3 regions of the Streptomyces sp. NPDC102441 genome follow, and region 2 is predicted to be linked to each of the others. Evidence: riboswitches for the same ligand, from Rfam matches in the RefSeq annotation. Region 2 holds a riboswitch; each other region holds the start of a gene.
The links. A riboswitch is a leader RNA that binds a small molecule or an ion and turns the genes downstream of it on or off. The one in region 2 is predicted to bind cyclic di-AMP.

Region 1 (7,683 bases), on a different contig from region 2:
GACAGATTCGCCGCCGACGCCGCCGAGTGCTACCGCGACCTCAAGGCGCCCCGTCAGGTCCGGCGCTTCACCGAACAGGCCCTGTCGAAACCCACTGACGAGTTCGTCCGCTCCCACGGGCTGCGGCTCGTCGTGTCCGCGGTCGCCGAGCTGGAGTCGGGCAACCTCGACGCGGCCTGCGCGGCGGGGACGCGGGCGGTGGAGGTGGCAGGACGCATCTCTTCGGCGCGCACCACCGAGTACGTACGCGACCTGCTGCACCGCCTGGAGCCGTACGGGGACGAGCCCCGCGTGGCCGAGCTACGGGAACGAGCGCGTCCGCTTCTCGTCACCCCGGCATGATCCGAACCAGAGGCCCTGAGAGCCACCGGTACGCCCCGGTTTCGCCGGTTCCGTGAGCGGCACGCCCCGCCACGCAGACGCCGTCCCTGGTTTGAGCCCGTTGTCAGTGGGTCAGTGCACTATCGGGGTGGGAGGTGGCGTGATGATGACGCACGCGGCGTACGACTGCGATGTGCTGGTGATCGGTGGCGGAATCGTCGGTCTGTCGGCCGCGTACGCGATCACGCGCACCGCGCCCGGCACCCGGGTCACGGTGCTGGAGAAGGAGTGGGGCCCGGCCAGACACCAGACCGGGCGCAACAGCGGGGTGATCCACAGCGGCATCTACTACCCGCCGGGCTCGCTCAAGGCGCGCTACGCGGTGCGGGGCGCGGCCGAGCTGGTGGACTTCTGCACGGAGCACGGAATCGCCCACTCGGTGACGGGCAAGCTGATCGTCGCGACGGACAGCGGCGAGCTGCCCCGGCTGCACACCCTGGTGCAGCGCGGCCGGGCGCACGGCCTGCCGGTCCGGGAGCTCGGCCCCGCCCAGATCGCGGAGTACGAACCCCGGGTGCGCGGCCTCGCGGCGATCCGGGTCGGGACGACGGGCGTCTGCGACTTCACCGCGGTGGCCGTCCGCTTCGCCGCCGAGGTGAGCGGAGCCGGCGGGCAGATCCGTTACGGCGCGCCGGTCGTCGCCGTCGACCGGCGCCCCTGGGGCGTCGCGGTGCGCACGGCCGACGGCCAGGTGGTCAGGGCCCGTGTGCTGGTCAACTGCGCCGGGCTGCACAGCGACCGGATGGCACGGCTCGCGGGTGACGACCCGGGAGCGCGCATCGTGCCGTTCCGCGGGGAGTACTACGAGCTGGCCAGGCCGGAGCTGGTGCGCGGGCTCGTCTACCCGGTGCCGGACCCGGCGTTCCCCTTCCTCGGGGTGCATCTGACCCGGGGCGTCGACGGCACGGTCCACGTCGGGCCGAACGCCGTGCCGGCCATGGCCCGCGAGGGGTACGGCCGGACGGACGTCCACCCGCGCGAGCTGGCCGCCACCCTGGCCTGGCCCGGCTCCTGGCGGATCGCCCGACGGCACTGGAGGTACGGGGCGGGAGAGATGCGCAGATCCCTGTCGAAGAGCGCGTTCACCCGGGCCGTCCAGCGTCTGCTGCCGGAGGTGACGGAGGCCGATCTGCGGCCTTCCCCGGCCGGGGTCAGGGCCCAGGCGGTCCTTCGGGACGGCACGCTGGTGGACGACTTCCTGATCCGGGACGCCCCGCACACCGTGCATGTGCTGAACGCGCCGTCCCCCGCGGCCACCGCGTCCCTGCCCATCGGGAGGGAGGTGGCACGACGTGCCCTGCTGCGGGCTCGCGCGACGGGGTGGGCGCCTCCCGCCGTAGAATCGGGTCATTGTGTCTGAGCCCCTGAACCCCACCCCAGAGACGCCCGGCCCCGCAGCGGAAGCGCCCGGCCCCACGCCGGAGAACGCACCCCCTGCCACGGACGACGCGGCAGCACTGCGCGCCGCCTCCTTCGAGCGCCAGCGCAGGCTGCGCCAGGAGCCCCGCTTCCCCGGCGGCCCGGCCGCCGACCCCGCGGGCTCGCACCACGAGCGCCGGATCCGCAGCTTCCAGCCCCGCCGCAGCAGGGTGACCGCAGGCCAGGAGGACGCCCTCCAGCGGCTGTGGCCCAAGTGGGGCCTGGACATCGACGGCAAGGGCGTCCTCCATCTCCCCACGCTGTTCGACGGCCTCCCGGTGGTCCTGGAGATCGGCTTCGGCATGGGCGAGGCGACGGCGCAGATGGCGGCCGACGCCCCGGACACCGGGATCCTGGCTGTGGATGTGCACACCCCCGGTCAGGGCAATCTGCTGGGTCTCGCCGACCGGGCGGGGCTGTCCAACGTCCGGGTCGCCAACGGTGACGCGATCATCCTGCTCCGCGAGATGCTGGAGCCGGCGGCGCTGGACGGGCTCCGGGTGTATTTCCCCGACCCGTGGCCCAAGAAGCGGCACCACAAGCGGCGCCTGATCCAGCCGGAGTTCCTCGACCTGGTGGCACAGCGTCTGAAGCCGGGCGCGGTCCTCCACTGCGCGACGGACTGGGAGCCGTACGCCGAGCAGATGCTGGACGTCCTGACGGCTCACCCGCTGTTCGAGAACACCCAGGCGGACGGCGGTTACGCCCCCCGGCCCGCGTTCCGGCCGCTGACCCGCTTCGAGGGCCAGGGACTGGACAAGGGCCACGTCGTGCACGACGTGCTGTTCACCCGACGCTGATCGGCCACGGCCCGTCACCCCGACCGACCGCGGCATGGCCAGGTGTCAGTGGCCCTCGTTAGGGTCGTCGGGTGTACCAGGGGTCCGTGCAGCACCAGCAGCCGGCGGTCCCGGTTCTCGAGGAGCAGCAGCTCGACGAGTTCCTGGGCGCCGTCCCGGAGCGAGGCCAGTGGCGTTACCGGCCCCGCCGCGTCGGCATGGTCTGGCGCAGCAAGGCGTTCCGCGCCGGCGCCGTCATCACCGTGCTCGCGCTCTGCGGTCTGGTGATCCTGGCCCTGGTCCGCCGGCAGACGGGCACCGAGGGCTTCCTGGTGGGGCTGGGGCTGGCCGTGCTGCCCGTGCCGATGCTGATGGCGGCGTTCCGCTGGCTCGACCGGGTCGAGCCGGGCCCGTGGCGCAATCTGCTGTTCGCCTTCTCCTGGGGTGCGTGCGCCGCCGCGCTCGTGGCGATCATCGCCAACTCCTTCGCGACCCGGTGGATAGCGACGGCCACCGCGGATCCGGGGAGCGCCGACACCCTCGGGGCCACGGTCGTCGCCCCCGTCGTCGAGGAGAGCGCGAAGGCCATCGCGGTCCTGCTGATCTTCCTCTTCCGCAGACGGCAGTTCGGCGGAATCGTCGACGGCATCGTGGTGGCCGGCTTCACCGCGACGGGCTTCGCCTTCACCGAGAACATCCTCTATCTGGGCAACGCCTTCGGCGAGGACCAGCAACTCGGCACGACGGGCTTCGCCTCCGTGACGGCGGGGACGTTCTTCGTCCGCGTGGTCATGTCGCCGTTCGCGCACCCCTTGTTCACGGTGCTCTCAGGGATCGGCTTCGGCATCGCGGCGCTCGGCGGCTCGCGCCACCGGGTGCGCCGGGTCGTCCTGCCCCTGCTCGGGCTCACCCTCGCCATGGGCATGCACGCCTTGTGGAACGGCTCGTCGGCCTTCGGACCGTACGGCTTCTACGCGGTGTACGGCGCGTTCATGGTGCCGTGCTTCGGGCTGGTGACCTGGCTGGCGGTCTGGTCGCGCCAGCGGGAGCTGCGCACGCTCTCCACCGAGCTGCCGGTGTACGCGGCGGCCGGCTGGCTGACCCCCGCCGAGCCGCTCGCGCTGGCCTCCATGCGGGCCCGGGGCATGGCCCGCGACATGGCCAGACACTGGAACAGCCACCCGGACCGGGCCCGGGGCAGGGCCGCGGCCCACACCGTCGCGGAGTACGAGTCGTTCGCGACGTCCCTGGCCATGCTGCGCCGTAGGGCACGCCACGAAGGTGCGGGCCCGGACTTCGCCCTCCGCGAGCAGGAGTTGCTGCACCACCTGTGGCATCGCCGGGAGACCGCGGGGCCGGCCCTGACGTACGCGGCCCACGCGACCGGCCGGCTCCGCACCGTGCGGCCACCGGCCCCGTTGCCCCGTCAGTTCCCGTACGGCGCCCACGGCGGCCCGCCTGCGCAGCACCTCCCCGCGCCGCACCGGCACTACGGCGGCCACAACCCGTATCTGGAGGACGGCGGCCGCACCACCCCGCCCGGCTGAGACCTCCAGGGCGTCAGGCGGATGCCTCGGTGAGCTCCGCCAGCTCCGGCCCGGTCAGCGTGAGAGCGGCGACCGCCACCAGCGCGGGCAGCTGCTCGACCGTACGCGCGGAGGCGATCGGCGCGGTCACGGTCGGCTGCGCGGCCAGCCAGGCGAGGGCGACCGTGGCGATCTCGGCGTCGTGCTCCTGGGCGATCCTGTCGAGCGCCGTGAGCACCTTGCGTCCGCGCTCGGTCTCCAGGTGCTTGCCCGCGCCCTCGGCCCGCGCGCTGTCGACCGGCGTCCCCGGCCGGTACTTGCCGGTGAGGAAGCCCGAGGCGAGTGCGAAGTACGGGACGGCGGCGAGTCCGGCAGCGGCCGCCGTGTCCTGGAGCGCGCCCTCGTAGGTGTCGCGCGATACGAGGTTGTAGTGGGGCTGCAGCGCGACGTAACGGGCCAGGCCCTCGCGCTCGGAGAAGTCCAGGGAGGCCTGGAGCCGCTCGGGGCTGATGTTGGAGGCGGCGATCTCCCGCACCGTGCCGGCCTTCACCAGCTGGTCGAGCGCGGTGATGATCTCCTCGACGGGGACGCTCTCGTCGTCGAAGTGCGTGTAGTAGAGGTCGATGTGGTCGGCCCCGAGCCGGCGCAGGGACGCCTCGGCCGCCGCCTTGACGTTGGTGGGCGAGAGGCCCTTGTACGAGGGATGGGCGCCGACCTTGGTGGCGATGACGACATCGTCGCGGCGGGAACGGGCCGCCAGCCACTTGCCGATGAGGGTCTCCGACTCACCGCCCTCGTTGCCCGGGACCCAGGCGGAGTAGGAGTCGGCGGTGTCGATGAAGTTGCCGCCGGCCGCCACATACGCGTCGAGGACGGCGAAGGTCCGGTCCTCGTCGGCCGTCCAGCCGAAGACGTTGCCGCCGAGGGAGAGGGGGAAGACCTGAAGGCTCGAAGAACCGAGCGAGCGCAGAGATGTCATACCCAGGCACAACCAGTCGGCTGAAGCGACTATTCCGGTTCGCCTGGGGCCCGGCGGGGCTCCGCCCGTCGGCGTCGCGTGCCGCACAGCCCGACGGGCCCGGACCGACGGCCGGGACCGACGGCCCTGACGTCGGGGGGTGTGCGTCAGGGCCGCCGGGGTTCCGGTGCGCCGGGCACGACGTCAGGGCTCGCGCGTACCGGCGTCAGGGGCTCGCCGGGATCAGATCGAGAGGCCCTTGCCGCGCAGCCAGCTCATCGGGTCGATGCCGGAGCCGTCCGCGGTGTGGATCTCCAGGTGGAGGTGCGGGCCGGTGACGTTGCCGGTGGCGCCGACACGGCCGATGGTCTCGCCGGTGGTGACCTTCTGGCCGGCGGTGACGTCCATCGAGGACTGGTGGCAGTACCAGACCTCCGTGCCGTCGTCGAGCTCCAGGACCGTGCGGTAGCCGTACGAGCCGGACCAGCCGGCCGACTTCACGGTGCCGCCGTGCACGGCCTTGACCGGCGTGCCGGTCGGAGCCGCGAAGTCCAGCCCGGTGTGGTAGCCGGACGACCACATCGAACCGGCCTGGCCGAAGGTCGAGGTGATGGTGTACGAGGAGGTCGGGATGGCGTAGCCGGCGGCGAGCTTGGCGAGGCGCTCGGCCTCGGCCTTCTTCTTCGCCGCCTCTTCGGCCGCCTTCTTCTTCGCGGCGGCCTTCGCCTCGGCCTCGCTCTGCTGCTTCGCCGCCTCGGCAGCGGCGGCCTCGGCCGCCGCCTTCTCCTCCGCGGCCTTGGCCTCGGCGTCGGCTCCGGCCTGCTGCTGCTCGGCCTGCTGGAGGATGCGGGCGCGGAGCGCCTCGCCGGCGTCGGTGGTGCCCTTCTCGGCCTCGGCGGCGGTGATGCCCGCACTGGTCAGCGGGGCGGACGCGGCGACCGTCTCGTGGTCCGAGCCGGCGTCGTCGGACATGAACGCGCCTACGCCGGGAAGGGACTTGGCGTCGGGAAGATTGTCCGCGATGGAATCGGGAAGAGAGATGGAGACCGGGGGCTTGCTCTGCGCGGTGGCCATGCCACCCGCACCGACGGCCGCGATGACGCCGACGCCGAGGACGGTGGAGCTACGGGCGAGACCGCGCTGCTTGGCTACGCGGTGCCGGCCGCGTACGGGACGGACGGACTCCTCGGTGGGGTTCCATTCATCCCATGTCCTGTCCTCATCACCGAAGCTGTCGGTCCTGAAGGATGACGGGGCCTCGGGGGCAGGCTTGTTGGACGCCACGTGGGCGCACTCCTTTCCTTCCTTCTCGCCTACCGGGTTAGCTGACGGGTTCGGAGCAGGAAGGTCTCCTACGGGCCCCTTCGCCTCTCGCGAGACACAGGTGTCCGATTCACCCCATGTAGGTGGTTCCCCGGTTCCCTTGCGGAATTCGGCGCTGCGCGCGGCGTCGTCTCTGGCGACGACAGGTACAACCGCGCTGCGTTATCGAACGTTAATAGACACCCGGGTCCGATTCCAAGCTGTTCCAGCAGATCAGTCACCACTCTGGCCTGGACTTTCAGGGACCGAACGGTCGCAAACGGGCGAGTTGAGCGGCACTTGCCCGGTAGCCAGTTTCTGACGGTGCGTCAAATGTTATGCGGAGCGAGGTCCTTCGACTACCGACCGTCGCGACCGGTCATCCACGATCCCGCCCCACGATCTTCACCGTCGTCCGCCGCGCCTGCTGGCCCGGCGCGGGTCGGCCGACCGCGAGGAGCGCCAGGTCGTCCGTCGACCGGCCCCCGGTGTGCAGCCGTACGTCGTCGGTGAGCGCGGACAGCAGTTCGTCGGGCCCCGGGAAGAGTCGCCCGCGCAGCCGGGCCGCCGGATCGTAGAAGACGCCCTTCGCGTCCCGCGCCTCGGAGAGCCCGTCGGTGAACGCGAGGAACATCGACCCGGCCGGCAGCGTCCACTCGTCCGACCGGTCGGGCCAGGCCCCCAGCCCCATGCCGAGCGGCAGGGCGGGCACCGACGGAGCCAGCACGTCCAGCGCCCCGTCCGCGTGCAGCACGAGCGGCTCGGGGTGCCCGCGGTTGATGATCCTCAGGGTGTCCGAGCCGGCCGGGATCTCGGCGAGGACAGCGGTGACGAACCCCTCCATGGAGTCCAGCCCACCCCGCCTGGAGCTCTCGCGGGCCAGCGCCCGCTCCAGACGCTGCACGACCCCCTCCAGCGACCGCTCCTGCTCGGCGGCCTCCCGGAACGCCCCGATCACGACGGCAACCGCCGCCACCGCGTCAAGCCCCTTGCCCCGTACGTCCCCGAGGACCAGGCGCACCCCGTACGGGGTGTCCGCGACGGCGAACAGGTCTCCGCCGACGAACTCGTCGGCCTGGGCTGCCTCGTACCGTGCCGCGACCAGCAGCCCGCCGATCCGGTCCTCGGGCGTCGGGAGCACCGCACGCATCGCGGTCTCCGCGATGACCCTGGCCGAGGCCAGCTGCTCGGTCCTGCGGCTCACGACGCGGTTGATGACGAGGGAGAACGCGGTGACGGTGCACAGGGTGAGCAGGTCGGTGAGCGGAACGACGTCACCGAGCGCGCCGTCCGAGATCCGGATGGCGAGGGCCACGAG
Region 2 (7,683 bases):
GCTACACCGGCCACCGGATCGGCCACGAAGCCGTATGGACCGTGCCCTATGCCCACTTCTTCCTCGAACCGGGGGCGACCCGATGACCGGCACCACTGACAGCACCAGTCCGTACCGCAGCTACGTCTACGCCTATCCGCACAAGACGGCCTACCGCCCGCTCGACGGCCACCCCTCCGGACGTCCGCCGCTCAGTGAGCTCTGGGCGGAGGAGCGCAAGGACGCGCTCTCCCTCTACGTCCACATACCCTTCTGTGAGATCCGCTGCGGCTTCTGCAATCTGTTCACCCGGATCGGCGCCCCCGAGGAGCTGACGACGCGCTATCTCGACGCGCTCGACCGGCAGGCCACGACCGTCCGGGACGCGCTGGGCGACGAGGAGCCGGTTCGCTTCGCCGCGGCCGCGTTCGGTGGCGGCACCCCCACCTTCCTCACCGCCGGTGAGCTGGAGCGCCTCTGCGACATCGCGGAGAAGCGGATGGGCGCCGGTCTGAGGGCGGTGCCGCTCTCGGTCGAGACCTCGCCGTCGACGGCGACTGCGGACCGGCTGGGTGTCCTGGCCGACCGGGGCACCACCCGGATCAGCATCGGTGTGCAGAGCTTCGTGGACGCCGAGGCACGGGCCGCGGTCCGCCCGCAGCACCGCGGCGAGGTGGAGACGGCTCTCGGCAGGATCCGCGACGCCCGCATCCCGGTCCTCAACATCGATCTGATCTACGGCATCGAGGGTCAGACCGAGGCGAGCTGGCGCACCTCGCTGGACGCCGCCCTGGCCTGGCGCCCGGAGGAGCTCTACCTCTACCCGCTGTATGTGCGCCCGCTGACCGGTCTCGGGCGGCTGGGCGCCGGGGCGGAGGTACCGGAAGGGCCGGACACCGCATGGGACGAACAGCGGCTGCGGCTGTACCGCGCGGGCCGCGACCATCTGCTGGCCCATGGCTACGAGCAGGTGTCGATGCGGATGTTCCGTCGCACGGACGCGCCGCACGCGGGCCCCGACGACTACGCCTGCCAGACCGACGGCATGATCGGGCTCGGCTGCGGGGCCCGCTCGTACACCTCCTCCCTGCACTACTCCTTCGACTACGCGGTGGAGATGCGGGAGATCCGGGGAATCATCGACGGATTCACCACCACCCGGGACTTCTCCCGGGCGGAGGTCGGCCGGTACGTCGACGACGGCGAGGCGCGCCGGCGCCACCTCCTCCAGTCGCTCCTCCAGGCCGAGGGAATGCGGTCCGCCGGGTACCGCGAGCGCTTCGGCACCGATCCGTTCGAGGACTTCCGAGCTGAGCTGGAGCTCTTCTCCGCGCGCGGCTGGCTGGACGCGTCGGCCGGGCCCGCACTGCTGCGTCTCTCCCCCGAGGGCCTGGCCCATTCCGACGCTCTGGGCCCGGAGCTGTTCTCCCCCGCGGTGCGGGCGGCGATGGCCGCGTACGAGGCGAAGTGAACGGGCCGGCGAGCATGGACCTGACGGTCCTCTACCGGGGCCCACTGGCCTCGTGCGACTACGACTGCCCCTACTGCCCGTTCGCCAAGCGACGGGACAGCGGGGAGCAGCTCCGGACCGACCGCGCGGCCCTGGAGCGGTTCACCGCGTGGGCCGCCGCGCAGACCGGTGACCGGTTGTCGGTGCTGTTCACCCCGTGGGGCGAGGGCCTGGTGCGGTCCTGGTACCGGAAGGCGATCGTCGAGCTGTCGCGGCTGGAACACGTCGGCCGGGTCGCCATCCAGACCAACCTCAGCGGCCGTACCGGCTGGCTGGCCGGGGCGGATCGCGACAAGGTCGCCCTGTGGTGCACGTACCACCCGGGCCAGACACCGTACGAGCGGTTCCTCGGCCGGTGCCGTGAGCTGACCGCCCTGGGGGTGCGGTACAGCGTCGGGGTGGTCGGTCTCGACGAGCATCTGGAGGAGGCCCGCCGGCTGCGGTCCGCGCTGCCGCCCGAGGTGTATCTCTGGGTCAACGCGGCTGAGGGGCACACCTACACGGACGAGCAGGCGGACCGCTGGACGGCTCTGGACCCGCTGTTCCCTTACAGCAGGAACCCGCACCGTTCGGCCGGACTGCCCTGCCGGACGGGCGAGTCGGTCATCTCGGTGGACGGTGACGGGACGGTGCGCCGCTGTCACTTCGTCCGCGCCGAGCTGGGCAATCTCTACGACGGCAGCTATCGCGACTCGCTCGGCCCACGCGGCTGTCCGCTCGATGTGTGCGACTGCCACATCGGCTATGTGCACCTGGAGTCACTGCCGTTGTACGACGTCTTCGCGGGTGGCGTGCTGGAGCGGATACCCGCCCGTCCGATGCGGGTGCCCGTATCGGACGGGGTCGTGTCCCCGGGTCCGGCCCGGCGTCCGCTTCCCTTCGTCAGCCGCTGACGAGAGGTCAGCCGCTGACGAAAGGCCGGCGGGGTCAGAGCGGCAGCAGATCGGGGCGCTTGGCCTCGACGTGGTCCCCGGAGGACTCCCCGCGCAGCCGGCGGCCGATCCACGGGACGAGATACTCACGCGCCCACTGGATGTCGTCGCGCCGTACCTCGAGCGTCCCGCGCTGTGCCTGCGGGGGCCACACCTGGTCGGGGTCGGTCGGCACATCGAGGCCCAGGACCTGGGCGGCGCGCAGCGCGACCCGGGTGTGGCCTTCCGCCGAGAGGTGCAGCCGGTCGTTGTCCCAGGCCCGCCTGTCCTGCACGGACCGCAGGGACCACAGGTCCAGCACCGGGCAGTCGTAGCGGTCGGCGATGGACCGGACGTGTGCGGTGAACATGGCGATCTTGCCCCGCAGGTGCTTGAGCACGGGGATGCCACGGGTGTCGAAGCCGGTGGTGACCATGACGGTGCCGACCGACTGTGCCAGCTCGGCGACCGCACGCTCGAAGCGTTCTGCCACGTCGTCCGGGTCGGAACCGGGACGGAGTATGTCGTTGCCGCCGGCGCAGAAGCTCACCAGATCAGGTGCCAGCTGCTTGGCGCGGGGGACCTGTTCCTCGACTATCTGGTCGAGGAGGCGTCCGCGTACGGCGAGATTGGCGTAACGGAAATTCCCGTGCGGGTCGTCCGCGGGGCCGACCACCGCATCGGGGACCGGGAGCTGGTCCGCGAGGAGGACGGCGAACCGGTCCGCCCAGCCGACGAGCGTCCCGCCGGGGCCGGGGTCGCCGACGCCCTCGGTGAAGCTGTCGCCAATCGCTGCGTACGACCCGATGATGCCTCGTTGTTTGTTTCTCGAATCGTCTGCCACAAGGGTTTATCTTGCACCTTCGATTGTGACCTACGCGACCGTAATAAGGGGTTGACGGGTGGTGAGAAAGACCACCCGGTCAGTTTTTGGTAAAGCCGGAATAAGGAGAGGGGCGGTGCACAGTCGCGCACCGCCCCTCTCCCCCGCCCTCAGGCGGGGTTGTCTCAGATGGAGACGCCGTGCGACCGCAGGTAGGCGATCGGGTCGACGTCCGAGCCGTAGCTCGGGCCGGTCCGGACCTCGAAGTGGAGGTGCGGGCCGGTGGAGTTGCCGGTGGTGCCGGAGAGGCCGATCTGCTGGCCGCCGGTGACGGTCTGGCCGGCCGAGACCTCGAGCGAGGACAGGTGCGCGTACTGGGAGTACATGCCGTCGCTGTGCTGGATGACGACCTCGTTGCCGTACGAGCCGCTCCAGCCGGCGGAGACCACGGTGCCCGGGCCGATGGACCGGACGCTGGTGCCGGAGGCCGCCTGGAAGTCGGAGCCGGTGTGATAGCCGCTGGACCAGCTGGCGCCCGAGGCGCGGTACTGCGTGGTGACGTCGGGGCTCTCGACCGGGGTGGCCCAGCCCGAGCTGTCGCTCTCCGACGCACCGGAGTCGGCGGTCTTCGCGGCGGTCTCCTCGGCCGGAGCAGCCGTCTTCTCGGCCGGGGCGGCCTTCTTCGCCGCCGACGGGGCGGACTTGGAGGGGGCGGACTCGGCGGAGCCGGACGCCTTGGCGCCGAGGGTCAGCTTCATGCCCGGGACGATCAGGCTCGGGTTCTCGCCGACGACGTCACGGTTGTCCTGGTACAGCTTCTGCCAGCCGCCCTTGACCTTCTTGTCCGCCGCGATCTTCGCCAGGTAGTCGCCGGAGACCACCGAGTAGGTCTTCGGGGCGCTCTTCGCCGCCGAGGCGGGGGCGCTGTGCGGGGCGGCGGACTCGGCTGCGGGCGCGGCCTGCTCTGCCGCGTGGGCGCCGGTGGCGCCGATCAGCGGGAGGGCGAGAACGGCGCCACCGGTCCCTGCGGCAAGGACGCCTCGGGAGATCGGGCCGGTCTTCGTACGACGGTGCTTGCCTTTTGTGGGCATGAGGATTTCCTCTCCGGCGCCTGCGAGGTGAGCTGTCGGGTTCGGGCTGGAGATGCCCGGCCGCGTGGTGCGCGACTTAACCCCGAGCCGTACCGGATCCCTCCGGCCGGCGGCCTACCTGGTTCCCCCGCTCCTGCCACACGTGAGTCGGTGCGGATTCCGGGCAGCGGCAGGATTAGGCGTTCCGTCCGGATTGACCGTGACCGTAAGCGAGCCGGGATGCCGCGAACAAGCGGCTGATTCCGAAGCGGAATCAGCGCTTCATTTACGCGCGGAATTCCCGTCACACTCCGTGGATTACGGATCTTGGCTTTCCGCACGGCGTCCGGAATACCCCTTGGCATCTTCACCACGCACCGTCACGGATATGATCCCGCTCACTCACCTGCCCCCATCTCCCGTACAAGCAGGGCATGTTTCATCAAATACACCAATACGGACATCGCGGAACCGTCGCTCCATCCAAGAAATCGGGACCACGACGACCGAGACGGTTGGCCGATGCAGCCATGTCGTATCGTCGCGGGCGTGCCCCCGTCGGCGAGCGGCGCCGACGCCCGACACTCCAGGAGCCCTTGTGACGCAGCTGCCAGAGGTCCCGCCGGTCGGCCCTGAGCCGACGGACGTCGAACTGACCGGTGTCCGCAACTTCCGCGACGTCGGCGGGCTTCCGACCATCGACGGACGCGCCGTGCGGTACGGGCGCCTCTACCGCAGCGGCCACCTCGCCCACGCCACCGAGGCCGACGCCGCCTTCCTCTCCGGGCTCGGCCTGCACACGGTCTTCGACTTCCGTAACGCGGCCGACCACAAGCTCGACGGTCTCGACGTGGAGCTGCCCGGCGTCCGGAATGTCAGCATTCCTCTCTCCGACCCGGCGGACGGCGCGGAGTTCTGGCGGCTGGTGCGCGACGGGAACATCCAGCAGCTGCGCTCGATCCTGGCAGACGGCAAGGGCACGGCGAGGATGGTCGCCTCGTACCGCTCGATCATCAAGGACCGCACCGCCGAACACAGCCGTGTGCTCCACGCGCTGGCCGAGGACAGCGTGCCGGCGTTGATGCACTGCGCGGCGGGCAAGGACCGGGCCGGCCTCTCGGTCGCGGTCTCACTGCTCGCGGTCGGCGTCGAGAAGGAGGCGATCGAGGCCGACTACCTCAAGTCGAACGACGCGCACCGCCGCTACAAGGTGCGACGCAGCGACTCCTCGCCGGTCGGGATGTCCGACGAGGTGATGGGGCTGCTCAATCCGCTCTTCGGCGCCCGAGCCGAGTACCTGGCTGCGGCCTTCGACACCATCGACGAGGTCTGGGGCGGCACGGACCGCTATCTCCTCGAAGGGCTGAAGATCAGCGACGAGACCCGCGCGAGGCTGCGCGAGCGCCTCGTCGAGGACGCGTGACGCCGGGGATCAGCCCTTGCCCGCCACGGTGAAGAGCAGGAAGAGGAACCCCGCGACGACGTGTCCGGCCACCAGATAGGCGAAGAGCCGGATCACGACGCCACGGGGCATCCGCCGCTCCTGCGTGTCCTTGCTCTTCGGCCTGCGCGGGGTGAGCGGATCGTAGTACTCCGAATCGGACATGCCAGTCCTCTCTTCCGGCCGCTCGGGCCGGGGTGGCAAGGGTGCGCGCGGTGGGGTGTGCGTGATCAGAGCCTGTGGATCCCGCTGCCCGGACACAGCTCGGCGGCCGGGCTCTGCAGCAGGGTGTGGACGAAGAGCAGGCGCGCTCCACCGGTGTCGAGCGCCGCGATGCGGTGCGGGGTGAGCGAGTCGAAGTGCGCACTGTCACCCGGGTCCAGGTCGTGCACGGTCTCACCGAGCACGACCCGCAGCCGGCCGTCGAGGACGTACAGCCACTCCTCTCCGGGGTGGACACGCACGAGGTCGCCCTCGGTGCCGTACGGGACGCGGACGTGCAGCGCCTGCATGGCGCGGCCCGCTCCGCCCGCCTGCCGGTAGAGCCAGCCGCCCCCTCCGCTGCCGCCCGGTGTGCCCTCGATCGGGCCGCCGCGGACGATCGCGTCACGTTCGGGCGGCAGCTCGCCCAGGAGCTCGGAGACGGTCGTACCGTAGACACGGGCGAGGCCGAGCAGCATCGGCAGCGAGGGCTGCCTGCGGCCCGTTTCGAGCCGGGAGAGGTGGGCCGGCGAGAGCCCCGCCCGGCCGGCCGCGCTCTCGAGGGTGAGGCCGCGGTTACGCCGAAGGTCACGCAGGCGTGGCGCGATCCCCGGGAGCTCCTCGGCCACCCCTCCGTCAGGAGGATTCATACCCCCATTGGGCCAGGGCCTTTCCTCTGAGGCAAATAATTTGCCTCAGAGGCAAAAACCTTTTCAGCGGTTGGCGACGGCCTGCTTCACCAGCGTCCTGCCGAAGTCCCACATCAGCCCGCCCCCGCTGTGCGCGTCGTCCATGACGGCGGTGAAGGCGGTGACGAAGCGGTCGACCTCGGGCTCCCCGATGACCAGCGGCGGAATCAGCTTGATCACCTCCAGGTGATCGCCGGAGACCTGGGTGAGGATGCGGTGCTTCTGCAGCAGCGGAACGACCACCATCTGCGCGAAGAGCCCCTTGCGGGCGGCCTGCAGCATCGTCCAGCGGCTGCGGAGCTTGAGGGAGGACGGCCGGCCGAACTCGATCCCGATCATCAGGCCCCGGCCGCGCACCTCGTGCAGCAGCTCGTAGCGGCCGACGAGCGCGGCGAGCCGCTCGCGCAGCAGATCACCGGTGCGACGCGCGTTCGCGACGGTCTCCTCCTGCTCCATCACCGCGAGGACGGCGAGCCCGGCCGCCATGGCCTGGGCGTTGGAGCCGAAGCTCGCGGAGTGGACGAGGACCCGGTCCATCGACGAGTAGACGCGCTTGAAGATCCAGTCCTTGCCGAGCGTCGCCCCGACCGGCACGTACCCGCCGGAGAGTGCCTTGGCGACGCAGAGCAGATCGGGTTCGACACCCTCCTCGTGCTGGTACGCGTAGAAGTCCCCGGTCCTGCCGAGACCGGTCTGCACCTCGTCGGCGATGAGCACGGCCTTGTGCCGGTGGAGCAGATCCTGTGCCTCCCGCAGGAAGCCGGGCGGTGGGGCGTGGACGCCCTTGCCCTGGATCGGCTCCACGACCAGCCCGGCCACATCACCGCGCTTCAGCTCGCGCCGCAGCGCGTCGAGGTCGCCGAGCGCGATGGCCGTGTCGGGCAGCAGGGGCGCGAACCCGTCGCGGAAGCCCTTCTCACCGTTGACGGAGAGCGAGCCGGTCGTCAGTCCGTGGAACGCGTGGTCGCAGTAGAGGATCCGCGGCTTGCCGGTGGCGTAGCGGGCGAACTTCAGCGCGGTCTCGACCGCCTCCGTGCCGCTGTTGCCGAAGAACACCCG
Region 3 (7,683 bases), on a different contig from region 2:
CGAGGTCAAGGGGCGCACGGGCCTGGCTCACCTCTTCGAGCACCTGATGTTCCAGGGCTCGGGCCAGGTCAAGGGGAACGGGCACTTCGAGCTGGTGCAAGGGGCCGGTGGTTCCCTGAACGGCACGACCAGCTTCGAACGCACCAACTACTTCGAGACGATGCCCACGCACCAGCTGGAGCTGGCCCTGTGGCTCGAGGCCGACCGGATGGGCTCACTGCTCGCCGCGCTCGACGAGGAGTCCATGGAGAACCAGCGGGACGTCGTGAAGAACGAGCGCCGCCAGCGCTACGACAACGTCCCGTACGGCACGGCCTTCGAGAAGCTCACCGCCCTCGCCTACCCGGCCGGCCACCCGTACCACCACACGCCCATCGGTTCGATGGCCGACCTGGACGCGGCGACGCTGGAGGACGCGCAGGCGTTCTTCCGTACGTACTACGCCCCGAACAACGCGGTGCTCTCCGTGGTCGGGGACATCGACCCGGAGCAGACGCTGGCCTGGATCGAGAAGTACTTCGGCTCCATCCCGTCCCACGACGGCAAGCAGCCTCCGCGTGACGGCACGCTGCCCGGCACCATCGGCGAACAGCTGCGCGAGGTGGTCCAGGAAGAGGTTCCCGCGCGTGCGTTGATGGCCGCCTACCGGCTGCCGCACGACGGCACGCGCGAGTGCGACGCCGCGGACCTGGCGCTGACCGTGCTCGGCGGCGGCGAGTCGTCCCGCCTGCACAACCGGCTGGTGCGCCGCGACCGTACGGCGGTGGCGGCGGGATTCGGGCTGCTCAGGCTGGCCGGCGCGCCCTCGCTGGGCTGGCTGGACGTCAAGACGTCCGGTGGCGTCGAGGTGCCGCAGATCGAGGCGGCCGTCGACGAGGAGCTCGCCCGCTTCGCCGAGGAGGGCCCCACTCCGGAGGAGATGGAGCGCGCCCAGGCGCAGTTGGAGCGCGAGTGGCTGGACCGTCTCGGCACGGTCGCCGGCCGCGCGGACGAACTGTGCCGGTACGCCGTCCTGTTCGGTGACCCGCAGCTCGCCCTGACCGCGGTGGGCCGTGTGCTCGAGGTGACGGCGGACGAGGTCAAGGCCGCAGCCCGGGCGCACCTGCGCCCCGACAACCGTGCGGTCCTGGTCTACGAGCCGGTCGAACCGGCCGATGAGACAGAGGGCACCGACGCGCCCGAGGGGGCCGACAAGTGACCGACGCCGCCGTGACTGGAGTAGCGATGGAGTACCACCCGCAGCCGACCGCCGGCGAGGCCAGGCCCTGGGCCTTCCCCGCACCCGAGCGCGGTGCCCTGCCCAACGGGCTGACCGTGCTGCGCTGCCACCGGCCCGGCCAGCAGGTCGTCGCCGTGGAGATCTTCCTCGACGCACCGCTGGACGCCGAGCCCGAGGGCCTGGACGGTGTGGCCACGATCATGGCGCGCGCCCTGTCCGAGGGCACGGACAAGCACTCCGCGGAGGAGTTCGCCGCCGAGCTGGAGCGGTGCGGCGCCACGCTGGACGCCCACGCGGACCACCCGGGGCTCCGCGTCTCCCTGGAGGTCCCGGTCTCCCGGCTGACGAAGGCTCTCGGTCTGGTCGCCGAGGCGCTGAGGGCCCCGGCCTTCGCGGAGAGCGAGATCGAGCGTCTGGTGGGCAACCGCCTCGACGAGATCCCGCACGAGCAGGCCAACCCGGCCCGGCGGGCCGCCAAGCAGCTCTCCAAGGAGCTCTTCCCCGCCACGGCACGGATGTCGCGTCCGCGCCAGGGCACCGAGGAGACGGTCCGGCGGATCGACGCCACCGCCGTACGCACCTTCTACGACGCTCATGTCCGCCCGTCCACGGCGACGGCGGTCGTCGTCGGGGACCTCACCGGTGTGGACCTGGACGCGCTGCTCGCCGACACCGTCGGGGACTGGTCGGGCAACGCGGGCCGGACCCGGCCCGTGCCCCCGATCACCGCGGACGACACCGGCCGTGTCGTCATCGTGGACCGCCCCGGAGCTGTGCAGACGCAGCTGCTGATCGGCCGTATCGGCGCGGACCGGCACGACAGTGTGTGGCCCGCCCAGGTCCTCGGCACGTACTGCCTGGGAGGCACCCTCACCTCCCGGCTGGACCGCGTGCTGCGTGAGGAGAAGGGCTACACCTACGGCGTCCGGGCCTTCGGACAGGTGCTGCGCTCGACGGCCCCCGGTTCCTCGTCCGGGGCGACCGGCGCCGCGATGCTCGCCATCAGCGGCTCCGTCGACACGGAGTCCACCGGTCCCGCGCTCGACGACCTCTGGAAGGTCCTGCGCACCCTGGCCGCCGAGGGGCTCACCGACGCCGAGCGCGAGACCGCCGTACAGAACCTCGTGGGCGTCGCCCCGCTGAAGTACGAGACGGCCGGCTCCGTCGCGGGCACCCTGGCCGACCAGGTGGAGCAGCACCTTCCGGACGACTACCAGGCGAAGCTGTACGCGCGCCTGGCGGGCACCGGCACGGTCGAGGCGACCGCCGCCGTGGTCAGCGCGTTCCCGGTCGACCGGCTGGTCACCGTCCTGGTCGGGGACGCCGCGCAGATCGCGGAGCCCGTGAAGGCGCTCGGCATCGGCGAGGTGTCGGTCGTCACCGGCTGACAGAACGGGACAGGACGGACCCCGGCGAGCACACTCTCGCCGGGGTTCTGTCATTTGTCCGTATTGCAGGGAAAGTTGCCATTCATCCTGTGGGATGTACGACAAAAGGCCCTTTCCGTTTGGTTGCGGAAAGTGGCCCGATCTAGCGTCGGCCCGGCTGTCCGCCGGACGAATGCCGCGCCCGCGGCGCCGGACAGTCATCGCCGAGTCCCCGTCAGGCGCGAGCCTGGGGAGCCGGGGACCCACGAAGTCCCTGGGGTGAATCGGATCTCTGCGCCTCACAGGAGGCTCAGGGGCCCGTAGGAGACCTTCCTGCTCCGAACCCGTCAGCTAACCCGGTAGGCGAGAAGGAAGGAAAGGATCAGCCCCTCCATGGCGTTCATCCGTGCCACCGGGAAGCACCGTGCCCCGAGCCGCCTGACGCGCAAGAGCGCCAAGGTCGCCGGCGTCGCCGCCCTGGCCACCACCGGCATCATCGGCGCCACGGCGTCCCCGGCCCTCGCCGCGGACTCCGAGGTCGCCGCGGGCAGCACCGGTCTGACCCAGACGGTCGCCCTCGACACCACCCTCGCCACTCAGATCCAGGCCCAGGCGAAGGTCCAGCAGCACCAGGCCGAGGTCGCCGCGAAGGCCGAGGCCGAAGCGAAGGCCAACTCGAAGGCGAAGGCCGAGGCCAAGCGCAAGGCGGAGGCCCGCGCCAAGGAGGCCCGTGAGGAGAAGGCGCGCGCCGCCCGCGCCGCCGAGCGCGCCCGGCTCAACGCCTTCCACCTCCCGGTCGCCGGCTCGCACGTCACCACCGGCTACAAGTCCGGTGGCGCGCTCTGGTCCTCCGGCACCCACTCCGGTGTGGACTTCCAGGCCGCGTCCGGCACGTCCGTCGTCGCAGTGGGCGCCGGGACGGTCGTCGAGGCGGGCTGGGGTGGCGCCTACGGCAACAACATCGTGCTCAAGATGAAGGACGGCACGTACACCCAGTACGGCCACCTCTCCTCGATCGGTGTCTCCGTCGGCCAGAGCATGGGCTCGGGCGAGCAGATAGGCCTCTCCGGCTCGACCGGCAACTCCACCGGACCGCACCTGCACTTCGAGGCCAGGACCACCCCCGAGTACGGCTCGGACATGGACCCCGTCGCCTACCTCCGCGCCCACGGCGTCCAGGCCTGACCTCACGCCGCACCACAGCGCTCCGACGAAGGCCCCGGCACCCGCCGGGGCCTTCGCCGCGTCCTGGGGAGGACATGCGCCGAAGCCCGCGTGGAAGTGCTCCCTGGCCAAAAGATATCCATGGATTCCACCCCGCCATCGGAAATTGCGGCCGGTTGCAATAGAGTCACAGAACAGGCGTCGATCGGCCGCGTTTCGCGGGGATTAAGGCGGAGGTTCGGATATGCGCATTCCCGCGCATTCGGTATGCACGGCAATCCGTGACGACATCGTCTCCGGTGTCTTCGAGCGCGGCAGCCGCCTCACCGAAGAGGTGCTCGCGCGTCGCTACGGCGTCTCCCGCGTCCCGGTGCGCGAGGCGCTGCGCACCCTGGAGTCCGAAGGGTTCGTCGTCACTCGCCGGCACGCGGGTGCCTGTGTCGCCGAACCCACCGACCAGGAGGCCGCCGACCTCCTGGAGATCCGCATGCTCCTGGAGCCCCTCGGGGCAGCGCGCGCGGCGCAGCGCCGCACCGAGGCGCATCTCAAGGTGCTCCGCGGCCTGGTCAGGCTGGGCCAGGAGCGGGTGCGCCGGGGCGAGGGGGAGGACCTGCGCTCCCTGGGCGGCTGGTTCCACGAGACGCTGGCGCAGGCCTCGGGCAGTCCCGCGCTGATCGCGCTGCTCACCCAGCTCCGGCACAAGATCACCTGGATGTACGCGGTCGAGCAGCCGGTCCGCCCCGCGGACTCCTGGGCCGAGCACGGCGCTCTCGTCGACGCCGTGGCGCGCCGCGACGCGGAGCGGGCCAGGGCGCTCGCCACCCAGCACGCCGAGCGGGCCACCGCCGCCCACCGGCTGCGCCGCACACCGGGGCACACGGCGGGCCAGGCGCGGGTGAGGACTTCGCAACACCCCGTAAACATCGCGGGAGTCCGTCATTAACAATTGCGCCGTATACAAAGAGAGTAATTATCGGAGGGCTTTCTTTTTGCTGCCCTGATTCAGGTTTCCCAGCTCTGTCCACTCCGGTTCGGGTGAAAGGGAAAGCCGCGGCTCCCGGTGGGGATGCCGCGGCTTTTCCGCAGGAAAAAACTCCGGTTCGAAGTGGCCGGAATCAGACGGTCTCCGGGAGCTCCTCGAGTCCCTCGGCGACCAGCTTGGCCAGACGGTCCAGGGCGGCCTCGGCGTTGTCCGCCTCGGACGCGAGCACGATCTCCTCGCCGCCCTGGGCGCCCAGGCCGAGCACCGCGAGCATGGACGCGGCGTTCACCGGGTTGCCGTCGGCCTTGGCGATCGTCACGGGGACGCCGGAGGCCGTGGCGGCACGGACGAAGATGGAAGCGGGGCGGGCGTGCAGGCCCTCGGCCCAACCGACGTTGACGCGGCGCTCAGCCATGGTTCTGCCCTTCACGTAACAATGGGTTGTCTAGACCAGTCTCGCACAGCGGTGCGCACCGCTGTGCCCGGCATCACCGCCGGCGGCTCGCCGCCCGCCGGCTCCCTCAGCGTGCCCTCGCCGCCAACCCGCCGCGACCGGTGACACGGGCCGTAGGCTTTGCCCATGGAGCCCACTCCGGAGCAGAGTCCGCATCACGCGTACCCCGACCACTGGGAGGCGGACGTCGTGCTCCGCGACGGTGGCACGGCGCGGATCAGGCCCATCACCACGGACGACGCCGAGCGGCTGGTCAGCTTCTACGAGCAGGTGTCCGACGAATCGAAGTACTACCGCTTCTTCGCCCCGTACCCCCGTCTCTCCGCCCGCGACGTGCACCGCTTCACCCATCACGACTACGTCGACCGGGTGGGACTGGCCGTCACGATCGGTGGCGAGTTCATCGCCACGGTCCGCTTCGACCGGATCAACGAGCAGGGCAGGCCCGCGTCCGCCCCCGCCGACGAGGCCGAGGTCGCCTTCCTCGTGCAGGACGCCCACCAGGGCCGCGGCGTGGCCTCCGCCCTCCTCGAACACATCGCGACGGTGGCCAGGGAGCGGGGGATCCGCCGCTTCGCCGCCGAGGTGCTGCCCGCCAACAACAAGATGATCAAGGTGTTCCGGGACGCCGGGTTCACCCAGCAGCGCAGCTTCGAGGACGGCTCCGTCCACCTCACCCTCGATCTGGAACCCACGGCCGAGTCCCTCGCCGTCCAGCGCGCCCGTGAACAGCGGGCCGAGGCGCGCTCCGTCCAGCGCCTGCTGGCCCCCGGTTCCGTCGCGGTCATCGGCGTCGGCCGTGCGCCAGGGGGTGTGGGCCGGACGGTTCTGCGCAACCTCCTGGGTTCGGGCTTCACCGGGCGCACGTACGCCGTGAACACCTCCTTCGCCGCCGATACGGGAACGGTCGACGGGGTGCCCGCGCACCGCTCGGTGGGCGAGATCGGCGAGCGCGTCGATCTCGCGGTCGTCGCCGTTCCGGCCGGCCGGGTGCCCGAGGCCGTCGCCGACTGCGGCGAGAGCGGCGTCCAGGGCCTCGTCGTACTCTCCGCCGGTTACGCCGAGGGAGGGGCCGAGGGCCGGGAACGGCAGCGGGAGCTGGTCAGGCAGGCACGTTCGTACGGCATGCGGATCATCGGCCCGAACGCGTTCGGCATCATCAACACCTCCGGGGCCGTCCGCCTCAACGCCTCCCTCGCCCCCGAGTCACCCCAGCCGGGCCGCATCGGGCTCTTCACCCAGTCCGGCGCCATCGGGATCGCCGTCCTGTCAGGTCTCCACCGGAGGGGAGCCGGACTGTCGGCCTTCATCTCCTCGGGAAACCGGGCCGATGTCTCCGGCAACGACTTCCTGCAGTACTGGTACGAGGACGAGGACACCGACGTCGCCCTGCTGTACCTCGAATCACTGGGCAATCCGCGCAAGTTCACCCGGCTCGCCCGCCGGACGGCCGCCCTGAAACCGGTGGTCGTGGTGAAGGGTGCCCGGCACAGCGGGTCGAGTCCGCCGGGCCACGCCGTGCCCGTCAGCCGTATCCCGGACGCGACGGTCTCCGCGCTGATGCGCCAGGCGGGTGTGATTCGTGTCGACACCGTGACGGAGATGGTCGACGTCGGCCTGCTCCTCGCCGGCCAGCCCCTGCCGGACGGTCCCCGGGTGGCGATCCTGGGCAACTCGGAGTCCCTCGGCCTCCTCACCTACGACGCCTGCATGGCGGAAGGACTCCGCCCGCGCCCGCCGCGCGACCTCACCACGATGGCGAGTCCGCGGGACTTCCGGAACGCGCTGGCCGAGGCGCTCGCGGACCGGACGTGCGACGCCGTGATCGTGACCGCGATCCCCTGGGTGGGGGAGAACGGCGAGGCGGAGACCGGCGACGGCGAGGTCCTGGCGGCCGCGTTGCGCGAGGCGGCGGCCGGCGGCCCGGCCAAGCCGGTGGCGGTGGTGCACGTGGAGATGGGCGGCCTGGCGCAGGCCCTGGCCGCCGCCACGAGCACGGCCGCCCCTGCGGCCGCCCCGGGCCTGTCGGCACCCCTCGCCTCCCCGTCCGACGCTCCGGGCCCGGACAGCCCCCGCGTCGAAGAGCCGGCGCCGCCCGCGTCCGGCGTGGGCACGGCTGACACCGAGGGCCCCGGGTCCTCCGCCGGGCGGATCCCTGCCTACCCCGCCGCCGAACGAGCCGTCCGCGCGCTCGCCGAAGCGGTGAAGTACGCCCAGTGGCGGCGCCAGGCGGCCACCCCCGGCAGGGTTCCCGCATTTCTGGACGACACCATCGACGAGCACGGGACCGCCGCGCTGATCGGGACGCTGCTCGGCCCGAGCCCCGACCCGCGTGGCCGCCCGCTCACCCACGACGAGGCCCGTGAGCTGCTCGGCCACTACGGCGTCGCCGTACGGCCGGCTCTCCCCGCCCCCGATCCGGAGGCCGCCGTCGCCGCCGCCGCGGAGCTGGGCTACCCGGTGGCCCTCAAGACCACCGCACCCCACCTGCGGCATC

Region 1: linked by a shared signal. The riboswitch ahead of ACIREO_RS34395 (M23 family metallopeptidase) and the one ahead of ACIREO_RS08340 (peptidoglycan DD-metalloendopeptidase family protein) in region 2 are both predicted to bind cyclic di-AMP.
Region 3: linked by a shared signal. The riboswitch ahead of ACIREO_RS19140 (M23 family metallopeptidase) and the one ahead of ACIREO_RS08340 (peptidoglycan DD-metalloendopeptidase family protein) in region 2 are both predicted to bind cyclic di-AMP.

What each region holds. Positions count from the first base shown of each region.
Region 1 covers NZ_JBIWKH010000020.1:13,738-21,420, forward strand. Annotated here, with positions in the region: gene ACIREO_RS34370 (sporulation protein) at 1-342, shown strand, start outside; gene lhgO (L-2-hydroxyglutarate oxidase) at 485-1,741, shown strand; gene trmB (tRNA (guanosine(46)-N7)-methyltransferase TrmB) at 1,734-2,600, shown strand; gene ACIREO_RS34385 (PrsW family intramembrane metalloprotease) at 2,672-4,126, shown strand; gene ACIREO_RS34390 (aldo/keto reductase) at 4,140-5,084, opposite strand; gene ACIREO_RS34395 (M23 family metallopeptidase) at 5,307-6,347, opposite strand; cyclic di-AMP (ydaO/yuaA leader) riboswitch at 6,359-6,511, opposite strand; gene ACIREO_RS34400 (PP2C family protein-serine/threonine phosphatase) at 6,745-7,683, opposite strand, start outside.
Region 2 covers NZ_JBIWKH010000003.1:459,247-466,929, forward strand. Annotated here, with positions in the region: gene ACIREO_RS08320 (STM4013/SEN3800 family hydrolase) at 1-86, shown strand, start outside; gene ACIREO_RS08325 (STM4012 family radical SAM protein) at 83-1,450, shown strand; gene ACIREO_RS08330 (STM4011 family radical SAM protein) at 1,465-2,382, shown strand; gene ACIREO_RS08335 (SGNH/GDSL hydrolase family protein) at 2,417-3,244, opposite strand; gene ACIREO_RS08340 (peptidoglycan DD-metalloendopeptidase family protein) at 3,409-4,314, opposite strand; cyclic di-AMP (ydaO/yuaA leader) riboswitch at 4,319-4,477, opposite strand; gene ACIREO_RS08345 (tyrosine-protein phosphatase) at 4,892-5,716, shown strand; gene ACIREO_RS08350 (DUF6126 family protein) at 5,726-5,899, opposite strand; gene ACIREO_RS08355 (helix-turn-helix domain-containing protein) at 5,965-6,585, opposite strand; gene ACIREO_RS08360 (aspartate aminotransferase family protein) at 6,649-7,683, opposite strand, start outside.
Region 3 covers NZ_JBIWKH010000008.1:108,821-116,503, forward strand. Annotated here, with positions in the region: gene ACIREO_RS19130 (M16 family metallopeptidase) at 1-1,198, shown strand, start outside; gene ACIREO_RS19135 (M16 family metallopeptidase) at 1,225-2,607, shown strand; cyclic di-AMP (ydaO/yuaA leader) riboswitch at 2,799-2,967, shown strand; gene ACIREO_RS19140 (M23 family metallopeptidase) at 2,980-3,771, shown strand; gene ACIREO_RS19145 (GntR family transcriptional regulator) at 3,995-4,693, shown strand; gene ACIREO_RS19150 (HPr family phosphocarrier protein) at 4,866-5,147, opposite strand; gene ACIREO_RS19155 (GNAT family N-acetyltransferase) at 5,313-7,683, shown strand, end outside.